DNA from 3 places in the Bacillus sp. GW821-FHT01G09 genome. Region 2 is predicted to be linked to each of the others. Evidence: riboswitches for the same ligand, from Rfam matches in the RefSeq annotation. Region 2 holds a riboswitch; each other region holds the start of a gene.
What was found. A riboswitch is a leader RNA that binds a small molecule or an ion and turns the genes downstream of it on or off. The one in region 2 is predicted to bind S-adenosylmethionine.
Positions count from the first base shown of each region.

Region 1: another riboswitch for S-adenosylmethionine. It lies ahead of AC07VD_RS04190 (5-methyltetrahydropteroyltriglutamate--homocysteine S-methyltransferase); the one in region 2 lies ahead of AC07VD_RS06535 (bifunctional homocysteine S-methyltransferase/methylenetetrahydrofolate reductase).
Region 3: another riboswitch for S-adenosylmethionine. It lies ahead of AC07VD_RS13525 (2-hydroxyacid dehydrogenase); the one in region 2 lies ahead of AC07VD_RS06535 (bifunctional homocysteine S-methyltransferase/methylenetetrahydrofolate reductase).

Region 1 covers NZ_JBWKWL010000001.1:833,863-837,808, forward strand. Annotated here, with positions in the region: gene pepT (peptidase T) at 1-1,217, shown strand, start outside; gene AC07VD_RS04175 (hypothetical protein) at 1,322-1,450, shown strand; gene AC07VD_RS04180 (hypothetical protein) at 1,740-2,003, shown strand; gene AC07VD_RS04185 (LURP-one-related/scramblase family protein) at 2,132-2,620, shown strand; SAM riboswitch class I at 2,686-2,792, shown strand; gene AC07VD_RS04190 (5-methyltetrahydropteroyltriglutamate--homocysteine S-methyltransferase) at 2,875-3,946, shown strand, end outside.
Region 2 covers NZ_JBWKWL010000002.1:226,761-230,706, forward strand. Annotated here, with positions in the region: gene AC07VD_RS06525 (GNAT family N-acetyltransferase) at 1-151, opposite strand, end outside; gene AC07VD_RS06530 (GNAT family N-acetyltransferase) at 157-606, opposite strand; gene AC07VD_RS06535 (bifunctional homocysteine S-methyltransferase/methylenetetrahydrofolate reductase) at 697-2,535, opposite strand; SAM riboswitch class I at 2,625-2,742, opposite strand; gene AC07VD_RS06540 (YajQ family cyclic di-GMP-binding protein) at 2,849-3,340, opposite strand; gene AC07VD_RS06545 (CvfB family protein) at 3,439-3,946, shown strand, end outside.
Region 3 covers NZ_JBWKWL010000004.1:30,888-34,833, forward strand. Annotated here, with positions in the region: gene AC07VD_RS13515 (MFS transporter) at 1-322, opposite strand, end outside; gene AC07VD_RS13520 (FGGY-family carbohydrate kinase) at 419-1,882, opposite strand; gene AC07VD_RS13525 (2-hydroxyacid dehydrogenase) at 1,900-2,922, opposite strand; SAM riboswitch class I at 3,019-3,110, opposite strand; gene AC07VD_RS13530 (molybdopterin oxidoreductase family protein) at 3,258-3,946, shown strand, end outside.

The DNA.
Region 1 (3,946 bases), on a different contig from region 2:
TTGAACGGTTTACTACATATGTAAAAGTCGACACACAGTCCGATGAATCCGTTGACACTTGTCCTTCCACACCCGGCCAATTGACATTAGGAAACATGCTCGTTGATGAATTGAAGTCCATCGGCATGCAGGATGCAGCCATTGATGAAAACGGCTATGTCATGGCAACTCTTCCCTCCAATACTGAAAAAGACGTGCCGACAATCGGCTTTCTCGCTCACGTCGACACCGCTACAGACTTTACCGGCAAAAACGTGAATCCGCAAATCATCGAAAGCTATGATGGAAAAGACATCGTTCTCAACAAGCAGCTGCAGGTCACCCTGTCACCTGATCAATTCCCTGAGCTGTCCGGCTATAAGGGCCATACACTCATCACCACAGACGGCACCACCCTTCTCGGCGCAGACAATAAGGCCGGTATCGCTGAAATCATGACAGCCATGGATTACCTCATCAAACACCCTGAAATCAAGCACGGCACAATCAGAGTCGCCTTTACGCCTGATGAAGAAATCGGAAGAGGGCCGCACAAATTTGATGTGAAACGGTTCAATGCATCCTTTGCCTACACGGTTGACGGCGGGCCGCTCGGCGAGCTTGAATACGAAAGCTTCAATGCCGCTGCCGCAAAAATTACGATTAAAGGCAACAACGTACATCCCGGAACAGCTAAAGGGAAAATGATCAACTCTGCGAAAATCGCGATGAAGCTGAACAGCCTGCTGCCGGCAGACGAAGCGCCTGAATATACGGAAGGCTATGAAGGCTTCTATCACCTGCTGTCGATTCAAGGAGACGTAGAGGAAACAAAGCTCCACTACATTATTAGAGACTTTGACAAAGAGAATTTCCAAAACAGAAAAGAAACAATGAAGCGTGCCGTTGAAGAACTTCAAAACGAATACGGGCAAGACCGGATTCTGCTGGATATGAACGACCAATACTACAACATGAGAGAGAAAATTGAACCTGTCATCGAAATCGTCAACATTGCCAAGCAAGCGATGGAAAACCTCGGCATCGAACCGAAGATTTCCCCCATCCGCGGCGGCACCGACGGATCGCAGCTGTCCTACATGGGGCTTCCGACGCCAAACATCTTTACAGGCGGGGAAAACTTCCACGGCAAATTTGAATACATCTCAGTTGATAATATGGTCAAAGCCGTAAATGTCATCGTTGAGATTGCAAAGCAGTTTGAAGCGCAAGCCTAATGCCAAAAGCCAGTCCAAAAAAGGACTGGCTTTTTTGTGTGAAAATGAAACATTTTAAACGCGTCCTCCGTAAAACAAGTATCAACAAATGAGGAGGAAAAACAATGACAAAACATGCAATCGCTGCAAAGAGTCTCTTGAAAAAATGGATCATTTCCAGGCCGCTTAACATGCAAAAGAAATCCAGCCCATTTCAAAAAATCAGAAAAATGTTCAAACGCTTCTTCAAATAAAACATTCAAATCCCCAAGATACAATCCGTATTCACCCGTACCGCCCAAATGCTCCGAAATTTGGGTTTTTTGTGTTCAATTCCGCAAAATAGGGTATAAACCAAACAAGCAAGAAAACAGCACCTAAAAACAGGTAATTTGAATTACGGAAACTTAGGTTAAAAGTTATATAAAGGAATTTATTTTATCGTCGATAGTAACTATAGAACCAATCATCAACAAGAGCAAACAGCGTGATTCAAGACTATTTTCAGGTCATAAGGTTATACTGTTTTAGAGGGACAGTTTCTTGTTATTTATTGATTTAGAATTTTTTGAATACTTTTTGGCATTTTATCCGTACAATAGAGAGTACCAAAACTTTTTTTGGGAGGTATGTAATATGATCCTATTTATTATCATCGCATTATGCGGCTATCTTCTTTTTTCTTTCAGCAAGGACAATCGCCGCAAACCGCAAAAGACAAGCCCTCTGCCAGCAGCCGCACCTCATCACAACAACCTAATCGACCTTGACGCCATCCGCCAAAAACGCCGGATGCATCTTTCCTAATTCTATATTTCAAACGAAAAGGCTGCTGAATCACGCAGCCTTTTAAAATTGTTTTGATTTAGAGCCTGAAACCTTTTCGCCACCTATCCGTAATTTCATACAAGGCAAACCCAAAGGAGACTTCAGCAATGATCGAGTTATTTATGAAACAAAAAATGTTCTCATTTAAAGATGCATTTCACATTTATGACCGGGATGAACAAGAAACATTCAAGGTGGAGGGGCGTTTTTTCTCGTTAGGAGACTCATTACAAATGACAGACTCATCTGGGAAAACGCTCGTTTCCATAGAACAAAAACTAATGTCTTTATTGCCGCGCTATGAGATTTCAATTGGCGGGAAAACAGTTTGTGAGGTAACGAAGAAAGTAACGTTTTTCAAACCGAAATTTGTGATTTCCGGGCTTAACTGGGAAATCGATGGTGATTTATGGAGGGATGAATTCCAGCTGACGGACGGGGAAAATGTCCGGATGTCAGTGAGCAAAAAGTGGCTAAGCTGGGGTGATTCCTATCACTTGGAGATTGCAAACGAGGAAGATGTTCTGATTTGCACTGCCATCGCTATCGTGCTTGATATGGTTTTATATAACGATGAAGATGAAAGTATTCTCTAAAAAGCATTGACAATTGATCCAAAAGTAATAATATTAAGATAATTGAAATCTGAATATGAAGTTATACCTTATCAAGAGAGGTGGAGGGACTGGCCCTATGATACCCGGCAACCGCTGTTTCAAACAGAATGGTGCTAAATCCTTAAGAACATTGCGTTCTTGCAGATGAGGCGGAGATTTGATCGTTCAAGCTCTTCCTTACACAAAGGAAGAGCTTTTTACATGCTCAATATTTCAGAAAAGAGGCGAATAACATGGCTCAACAAACGAATGTTGCAGGACAAAAAACAGAAAAACAACGCAAAGCACCTTTCCGCGCCGATCATGTCGGCAGTTTGCTTCGTTCCGTTCCGGTAAAGCAAGCCCGGCAAAAAAAAGCGGCTGGTGAGATGACAGCAGAACAGCTTCGTGATATCGAAAATCAAGAGATCATCCGCATCGTGGAAAAACAAAAAGAAATCGGTCTCGATGTGGTAACAGACGGGGAATTCCGGCGTTCTTGGTGGCATTATGACTTCCTGGAAGGGCTTGACGGTGTGGAACCGTTCATCCCGGCTAAGGGGATTCAGTTCCATAACACAAAAACGAAAGCGCGCAGCATCAAAGTGACGGGAAAACTCGATTTTACGAGCCACCCAGCGCTTGCTGATTATCAATTTTTACATGAGATTGCCGGTAACGCGACGCCAAAATTGACCATTCCCAGCCCAAATATGCTGTTTTTTGGCGAAAAAGCGGATAAAGGGATTTATGACGATCAAGAGGAATATTTTCATGATCTGGCCCAAGCGTACAAAAAAGCAATCAAAGCCTTCTATGATGCTGGCTGCCGTTATCTCCAGCTCGATGATACGTCATGGTCTCTCTTCTTTGAGGAAAAAGGCAGAGAGGTTGTCCGGGCGCTCGGCGGCGATCCAGAAACATTGCCTGCCTTGTTTGCCAAAACGATTAACGATGCAGTGGCAGACCGGCCTGGCGATTTAACGATCACAATGCACATTTGCCGCGGCAACTTCCGCTCAACCTGGGCGGCATCAGGAGGGTACGACGCTGTAGCGGAAACGATTTTGGACGGCTTAAACCTTGACGGCCTGTTCTTGGAATACGATGATGACCGCTCCGGAAACTTTGATCCGCTCCGTTTTGTGAAGCGCAAGGATCTGCAAATTGTGCTCGGCTTGATCACATCGAAATACGGCGAGCTTGAAAATCCTGAGGATGTGAAACGCCGTATCAATGAAGCCGCGCGTTTTGTCAGCTTGGACCAGCTATGCCTGAGCCCGCAGTGCGGTTTCGCCTCTACAGAAGAAGGCAACCTTCTGACAG
Region 2 (3,946 bases):
TGACATTTTGATAGCCGAAAAAGCGTCCTTGCTGGACAAGCAGTGCCAGCTCTTGTTCGCCGTAATCCGGCCACCCGGCTTGCCTGCAAAGCCGCAATAGACTAGGGGTATGTTCTTCATGAAGCTTAATCAGCTCATCGATTACCCTCATACAGATCACCTGCTTGTTTCGAGTTTTTTATACATGATGATATGTGTGCCTATGCCGGGAATCTCAAACGGTTCGCCGAGTTCTTCCCAGCCAAGCTTTGAATAGTAGCCTTTCACATGGCTTCTGGCATTGCACCAGACTGCCTGAACGCCGTTCTCCGCCAGTTTCTCTTCCGCGTGTTTGATCAGCGTGCTCCCGCCTTTTTGATCGCGATATCCTTCAAGCGTTGCCATGCCTCTCAGCCGATATGCTGGGGATTCTGTTATTAATGGCTGATTTTGCGGGGAAAAAGAAGCGATGCTGATCAGCTTTCCTTCAAAAAACGCGCCGAGATGAAAGGAGCCTTTTGCATGATCCTCTTCATATTTGCATTGTTCAATGGATTGATGGGGACGCAGAATACGGTGCCGGATTTCATATGTATCTTCCGCGGAAATGGTTTTGACTTCGAGCATAATGTTCCTCCTCATGACTGTTTTTCTATATCGTAACACGAATCCCGTTGAAAAAGACCGCCCGATTGGATCAGACAGTCTTTTAAGGGATTAATGCAAAAAGATATTTTGGCGCTGCTCATCTTTTTGCTGAATATATGAAGTAAGCTCAGCGGTTAAGTCAGATCTGAGGAAAGGCGTTATCAAGTAGATGCCGTTAAACAGCTCGCATGCCGTATCCAGCAGGGAGCGGGCAATCGCAAGGCCTTCCGCCTTTTGCTTTTCTTTATCTTCACCGGCATGGGCCATTTTTTCGCGAATCGTATCAGACAGCTTAATGCCGGGAATTTCATTATGGATGAATTCGGCATTCCGGCTGCTTGTCAACGGCATGATGCCGATATAGATCGGTGTCTTCAGATGTTTTGTTTCGTTATGGATATCGACAAGCTGCTGCTCGGAATAGACAGGCTGAGAAACAAAATAATCTGCGCCGCAATCTATTTTTTTCTCAAGCCGTTTTACCGCTTTATCCAGATGGCGGACGTTAGGATTAAATGCAGCGGCAACTGAGAAATTCGTTTTCTTGCCGAGCGGTTTTCCAGACAGAGACAGACCTTCATTGAATTGTTTGATCAGCCTGATTAAATCAAAAGATGTTAAATCATATACAGACGTCGCACCAGGAAAATCCCCGATTTTAGAAGGGTCACCTGTAATCGCAAGCACGTCATTCAGCCCTAACGTATCAAGGCCCATTAAATGTGACTGTAAGCCGATAATGTTACGGTCACGGCACGTAATATGGACAAGGGAACGCATATCGAGCTGCTGCTTGACAAGGGCGCCGCAGGCAACATTGCTGATCCGCGGGGTCGCCAGAGAATTGTCGGCGAGTGTCAGGGCATCGATTCCCGCTTCTTTTAATTCAGCAGCCGCCGATAGAAATTTGTCAAAGCTTAGTTTTTTCGGCGGGTCCAGTTCTACGATAATAGAGCGTTTTTTCGCTGCGATCTCATCCAGACCGGGCTCGGTTCGCTCGTGATGAACAGAAATGAATTCTTTTGCCCGGGTTTTGACTTCTTTTTCCGTAATCGGAGCCAGCCCGCCAACCGCTTCCGCCATCGCCCTGATGTGATTCGGCGTTGTGCCGCAGCAGCCGCCGATAATCCGCGCACCTTGCTTACGGAATTCTGACGCGCTGTTTTGGAAATACGTGTCGTCTGTTTCATAGACGAGCCGTCCCTCTTCAAGCGAAGGAAGGCTGCTGTTCGGATAAACGGATAAGAATACGTCATCAAAAATCGGCACTTCGCTGAGCGCTTCAATCATGTGATAAGGGCCGAGGCGGCAGTTAATGCCGACAATATCAGCTCCGAGATCCGCAATCGAGCGCAATGCGTCAGAAAGCGGCGTTCCGTCCTGCAATACGCCTTGCTCGTGCATGGAGACATTGAGCATAATCGGAAGATCAGTCTCTTTGCGCGCGATTTTCAGCACTTCACGGGCTTCTTCCAAATCATAATACGTTTCTAACAGCAAGCCATCCGGCTCTTCATGCAGCAGCAGGTACAGCTGCTCGCGGAAGCTGCGCTTAATTTCGTCAAGACTGTACGCGTTTTTATTAAATGTGCGTATGCCGCCCATCGTTCCAAGCACGTATGCATCGCCTGCTGAAGCCCGCGCGATCTTTACGGCCTCCTGATTCATTTTTTTGATGTCATCCTCAAGCCCGTGTCTGGATAATTTAATATAGTTGGCCCCGTACGTATTCGTTTGAATAATGTTGGCTCCCGCTTCAACGTACGCTTTATGTATGCGCTGAATTTCCTCCGGCTTTGAAATATTGAGCTCCTCAAAACACCTGTCAATGCCATAGGAGTAGAGGAGCGTCCCCATGGCGCCGTCACCGATTAACACCTGTCTTTGCAAATCTTCTAAAAGTCCCATTGTCTGCCTCCTTTATTCACATCAGCAAGGAAAAAAGAGAAATAAAAAAAGTCCTCTTAAGAAGAAGACTTTGTCAGTGATTTTGTCTCTTCTTATCTTCCAAGCTGTTCGAGCTTGCTGGATTTAGCACCTTGGTCATGGCTGATCGCCATTACACCGGTTGCTGAAGCTTCGTCGGGCCAGTCCCTCTGCTTCTCTTGATAAGAACGGATATGAAATTTTCGTGTCAGGAAGTGCCAAAAGATACCTGGCGTTTTTCCCTTTCTCCAAATTTACCGAAAATAAAGACAATAATCAATAGGAATCAGAAAATTTATCTGAAATTTATAAATTGAACGTCAACTGGTAAATCTGCTCCCCGCACAGCTGAGATAATCTGCTGCAGGTCATCTTTGTTTTTTCCGGTGACACGCACTTGATCATCCTGCACCTGAGACTTTACTTTCAGTCCGGAGTTTTTGATGATTGTATTGATTTTTTTTGCGTTGTCCTTGTCGATGCCTTGAACAAGCTTTGCACGCTGGCGTACCGTTCCGCCTGACGCGTTTTCAACCTTGCCGTAATCAATGTTTTTTGTCGGAACGTTTCGTTTAATCAATTTGCTGACCAGCACATCTTTCAGCTGGCTTAATTTGAATTCGTCATCGGAAACGAGGACCAGCTCCTCTTTATCTAAAGAAATGTCGCTTTTGCTGCCTTTAAAGTCATATCGGGTACTGATTTCTTTCAGTGCGATTTGGATTGCGTTTTGCACTTCAGGCAATTCCACCTTGGATACAATATCAAATGAACTTTCTTTTGCCATATGAAAACCTCCATAACATTTAACTTATGTGTTGATTATAGTAGAATAAAGAGAAACTTCCAACAGAACAAAGAATCAATTTGTGATGATTGGAAAAAATGTTAACAAAATCCGCAGAGATTAAGCGGAACAGGAAGGACGATAGCATGAGACCAGGGCAGCAATTAACCTTGAGTATAGATCACCAAACCGACTTCGGTTACTTTTTAACCGATGGGGAAGATACGATTCTCTTACATAACAGTGAAATGACTGAGGATATCGAGGACAGAGACGAAGTAGAAGTCTTTATATACGTCGACCAGCAGGAAAGGCTTGCGGCCACGATGAAAATTCCGGTCATCAGCGCGGATGAATATGGCTGGGTTGAAGTGGTGGATAAAGTGGAAGATATGGGCGTATTCGTTGATGTCGGTTTATCGAAGGACGCACTAGTCGCAACTGAGCATTTGCCGCCGTACGAAGATGTCTGGCCGCAAAAAGGGGACAAACTTTACTGTATGCTGAAGGTGACGAACCGGGGGCGCATGTTTGCGAAACCAGCGCCGGAAGATATCATCAGCGAACTGTTTAGCGACGCTTCAGAAGATCTGATGAATAAAGAGC
Region 3 (3,946 bases), on a different contig from region 2:
AAGTCACATACATCACAGGCAGGTTCAGCTGTTCAAATCCAAATACGATAAAAGCAGCTGTACCGATCACATAAAACAACAGCCCCATAAACATCGTTCGTTTTGCGCCAAATGCTTCGAGACATACACCCGAAAACCAGGAAGCTATGGCAAGCGCAATTCCGTATATACTAAAAATAGAAGCGGACTGCTGAACGGTGAGCCCGTTTTCGATCAAAAAAGGACTGAGCCAGCCTTGTTCAAGGCCATCTCCCATCATAAACAAAACAACCCCTAAAAATCCCCAGGCAAGCCGCTTCGGTATTCCTATTTTATCCAACATATCTGTCTCCTCCTTAGATGCTTATATCCATTACCGTATTACCTTATTAAAGTTGAAAATTAAATGATTCCTCAAAACAGCAAAAATGCTGCCGCCTTAAATCAATACTTTGCTTTCTGAACCTGAAAAAAAGCGCTGTGTTTGCTTCCATTTCTCATATAAAGCCAATTCTGTCTGACAGTCCTTCGGTTCAATCACCCGGACATTTGCTGACATCTCCTCCGTTAATTGAAAGGTTTCATTGCAAATGACTGCAGCACCAACGACAGATGCCTGATGATATCCCTCTTGGACATAGACCTTTTTTTGAAGAAGATCCGCGATATATTGAGTGAGCGCTTTGCTTTGGAATCCCCCTCCGCACACCCAAACATAGTCACGTTCAAACGGAGTAACCTCTGTTAAAATGTCAAAGTTCCATTTGATTGAAAATGCGATTTCTTCTAGCGCTGCACGTACAAAATGTGCCCTCTTTAAATGTGCTGACAGCGGGGCATCAAAAAGAAAACCGCCTCTCGTTAATGCATTCTTTTCAGCCGATAAATAAGAGCCGAGAGCCGCTACACATGCATGGTCTTCTTTTGCAAGTGCAGAAATCTCCTCCTCCATTACTTCGTACGTTTCATTCGGATAAAAAATCTGTTTTAATTTTTGATAATTCAAGCCGGTAATTCCCGGATTCGTTTCCACAAGCCAATGCCCTTGATCTGTATGACAGTTCAGCCAGGCTTTATGTTTTGTGTCGCCATGATCCGCAGTAATTTTGGTTATTGGCGTTGTTGTCCCTGATACAATGACAATGTCCTCAAGTCCAGCTCCGGTGCTTTTGACAGCCAGCTGTGTATCCCCGCCCCCTGCTATAACCTTAGCATTTATTGAAAGGCCTAATTCGGATGCATATTCATTTGCTATCGTTCCAATTGCTGTTCCCGCTCTTACAAGAGGCGGAAGGATAGATGGAGAAAAGCCGAAAATGTCGCACATCTCTTCTGACCAAGTGTTTTGCTTCACATCAAATAGCAGAGTTTCTGTTGCCTGTGATGGTTCATATGTTAATATTCCGCTCAGTTGGTACGTCACCCAATCACTGATGCTTGTAAAGCTTGCAGTCTTTTCCCATAAAGAGGGCTGGCGCTGTTTTAATCCATAAAGCTTGAGCGCAGAAAAAAGTGCAGTTGGCAGGCGGCCTGTGCGGCTGTATATCTCTTCCCGATCGGGAATGCCCGCCTCCCACTCTCGGCCGCGATTATCGATGTTCGGCAGCCCGAGAAAAGGATTGCCGTTTTGATCAATCAAAACAATCCCCTGTCTTTGGCTCGTCGATGTCAAACCAATGATGTCAATATCACACGAACGGGATAGCGCACGTTTTGCCAAATTCATCACCTGCTTCCACAGCACCTGAGGAGAAAAATAACGGCTGTCCGGGTAAAGCGTCTCTGTGGAATACTCGATGTCCTCCCGTTCAACTGTTAGAACACTGCCAGTTACACTCACGACCGCTACCCTCGCATTGCCTGTGCCAATATCAAAAACGAGATAGCCTTTTTGTTTTTTCATTCTCTTAGCCTCCTTTCTTATACCCCTGTTTTCAGTTCGTCCTTGTTATATATTGTCGGAATATTAAGAGTTTTTTCACCCTTCCACTTTTTGAGGGCTTTATTCAGTATCGTCACGTGATGATCCTCCACTTCAAATGTTGCTCCAGCGAGATGCGGTGTTGCCAGAACATTAGGCAATGAAATCAATTCATAATCTGATTCCTCTGGAGGTTCATGATAAAAAACGTCTAATATCGCACCTCTGATTTTATGTTCTTTTAATACAGATAAAAGATCTTCACGGTTTACAACAACTGCTCTTGAAGTATTGACGAAAATCGCACTCTGTTTCATCAGATCAAAATACTTCCGATCAATAAGTCCAAGTGTTTCCTCAGTACGAGGCAGATGGACAGAAACGATATCACTGTCTGAAAACACCGTTTTAAGAGATACTTTTTCATACAGCGGATGATCGTCTTGAATGTATGGATCGTAATACTTTATTTTACAGTCAAACGCAGTCAGCAGTTTTGCAATCCTTTGGCCAACCGCCCCGAACCCAATCATGCCAACCGTTTTTCCTGATAATTCATTTCCTTTAAATTTGACATAAGCCTGTAGGTAATCCCTGTCCCACTTTCCATCCTTCAGCCATTGATTCGAGACGCTGGTATGGCGGAGAAAGGTAATCACATTTCCAATAAACATTTCAGCAACGGCTTGTGCATTCCGCCCTGGTGTATAAAAAACAGGTATGCCTCTTTTTGAAGCAGCTGCCACATCCACATTGGAGGGCATTCCCCTGCAAACACCGACAAATGAAAGTTCGGGAACAGAAGCAAATACGCTGTCTGTTACCTGATCAAGCTCAGTAATCAAGCCTGTCGCATTTGTTGCTTTTAGCAGCTGAATGAGTTCATCTTCCCGATATGCCCGGCCTTGTTCCTTCCAAGATTGATAAGCAACTGAGCCAAACAAGTTTTCAAGCTCTTTTCGTCCTTCTTCGTTGTACGGTGCTGTAACCAAAACCGTCATGGTGCAAAACATCCTTTTCATCGTATTTTTTCATAAAAAAAATCTCTTTCCGCAGATGGAAAGAGATTCATATATAGGCGCGCTCTGTTACAGGCAGACGCCGGTATAAACCTTGCTTTCCTATCTTTCAAGCTGACGCTTGCTGGAATTGGCACAATAATGTTGCCGAGGTTTCATAGGGCCAGTCCCTCCACCTCTCTGGATAGAAAATGTTGAGTATGTAATTTTCAGAATAAAGAATACGTTTATCATAAAGAAGTCTCAGATTGATGTCAATCTCTTTTTTCAGAATTGACGTTATGATCCGAAATGTTATAATTCTTACAAAATATCTAACTAGAGAGAGGAACTGGGCCATGAAATCTTTTGCCACACAACAAAACGGCATTTTCAAATCCGTTTGCTCGCTGGACTGCCCGGATCAGTGCGGATTGTTAATACATAAAAAAGACGGGAAAATCGTAAAAGTGCAAGGAGACCCTGATCATCCTGTCACAGCCGGAAACATATGCAACAAAGTCCGGAATATGACGGAGCGCATATATGATGAAAAGCGGCTGACTACACCGCTCAAACGAACAGGTGCTAAAGGCCAAGCGATATTTGAACCGATTTCTTGGGAAGAGGCAATCGATACGATCACCTCCCGCTGGAAACAGCTGATTGATGAAGAGGGAGCTGAAAGCATACTTCCTTACAGCTTTTACGGAAATATGGGGAAATTGACAGCTGAAGGAATGGACCGCCGCTTTTTTTACCGCATGGGGTCAAGCCAGCTTGAACGGACGATTTGCAGCAAAGCGGGATCTGAAGGCTATAAATATACAATGGGCATAAGCGCGGGAATCGATCCTGAGGAAACCGTTCATACAAAACTATTTATTTTTTGGGGAATCAACGCGGTCAGCACAAATATGCACCAAATTACGATCGCCCAAAAAGCGCGAAAACAAGGTGCCAAAATTGTCGTGATCGATGTGCATAAAAATCAAACAGGACGTCTCGCAGATTGGTTTATTCCGATAAAGCCGGGAACCGACAGTGC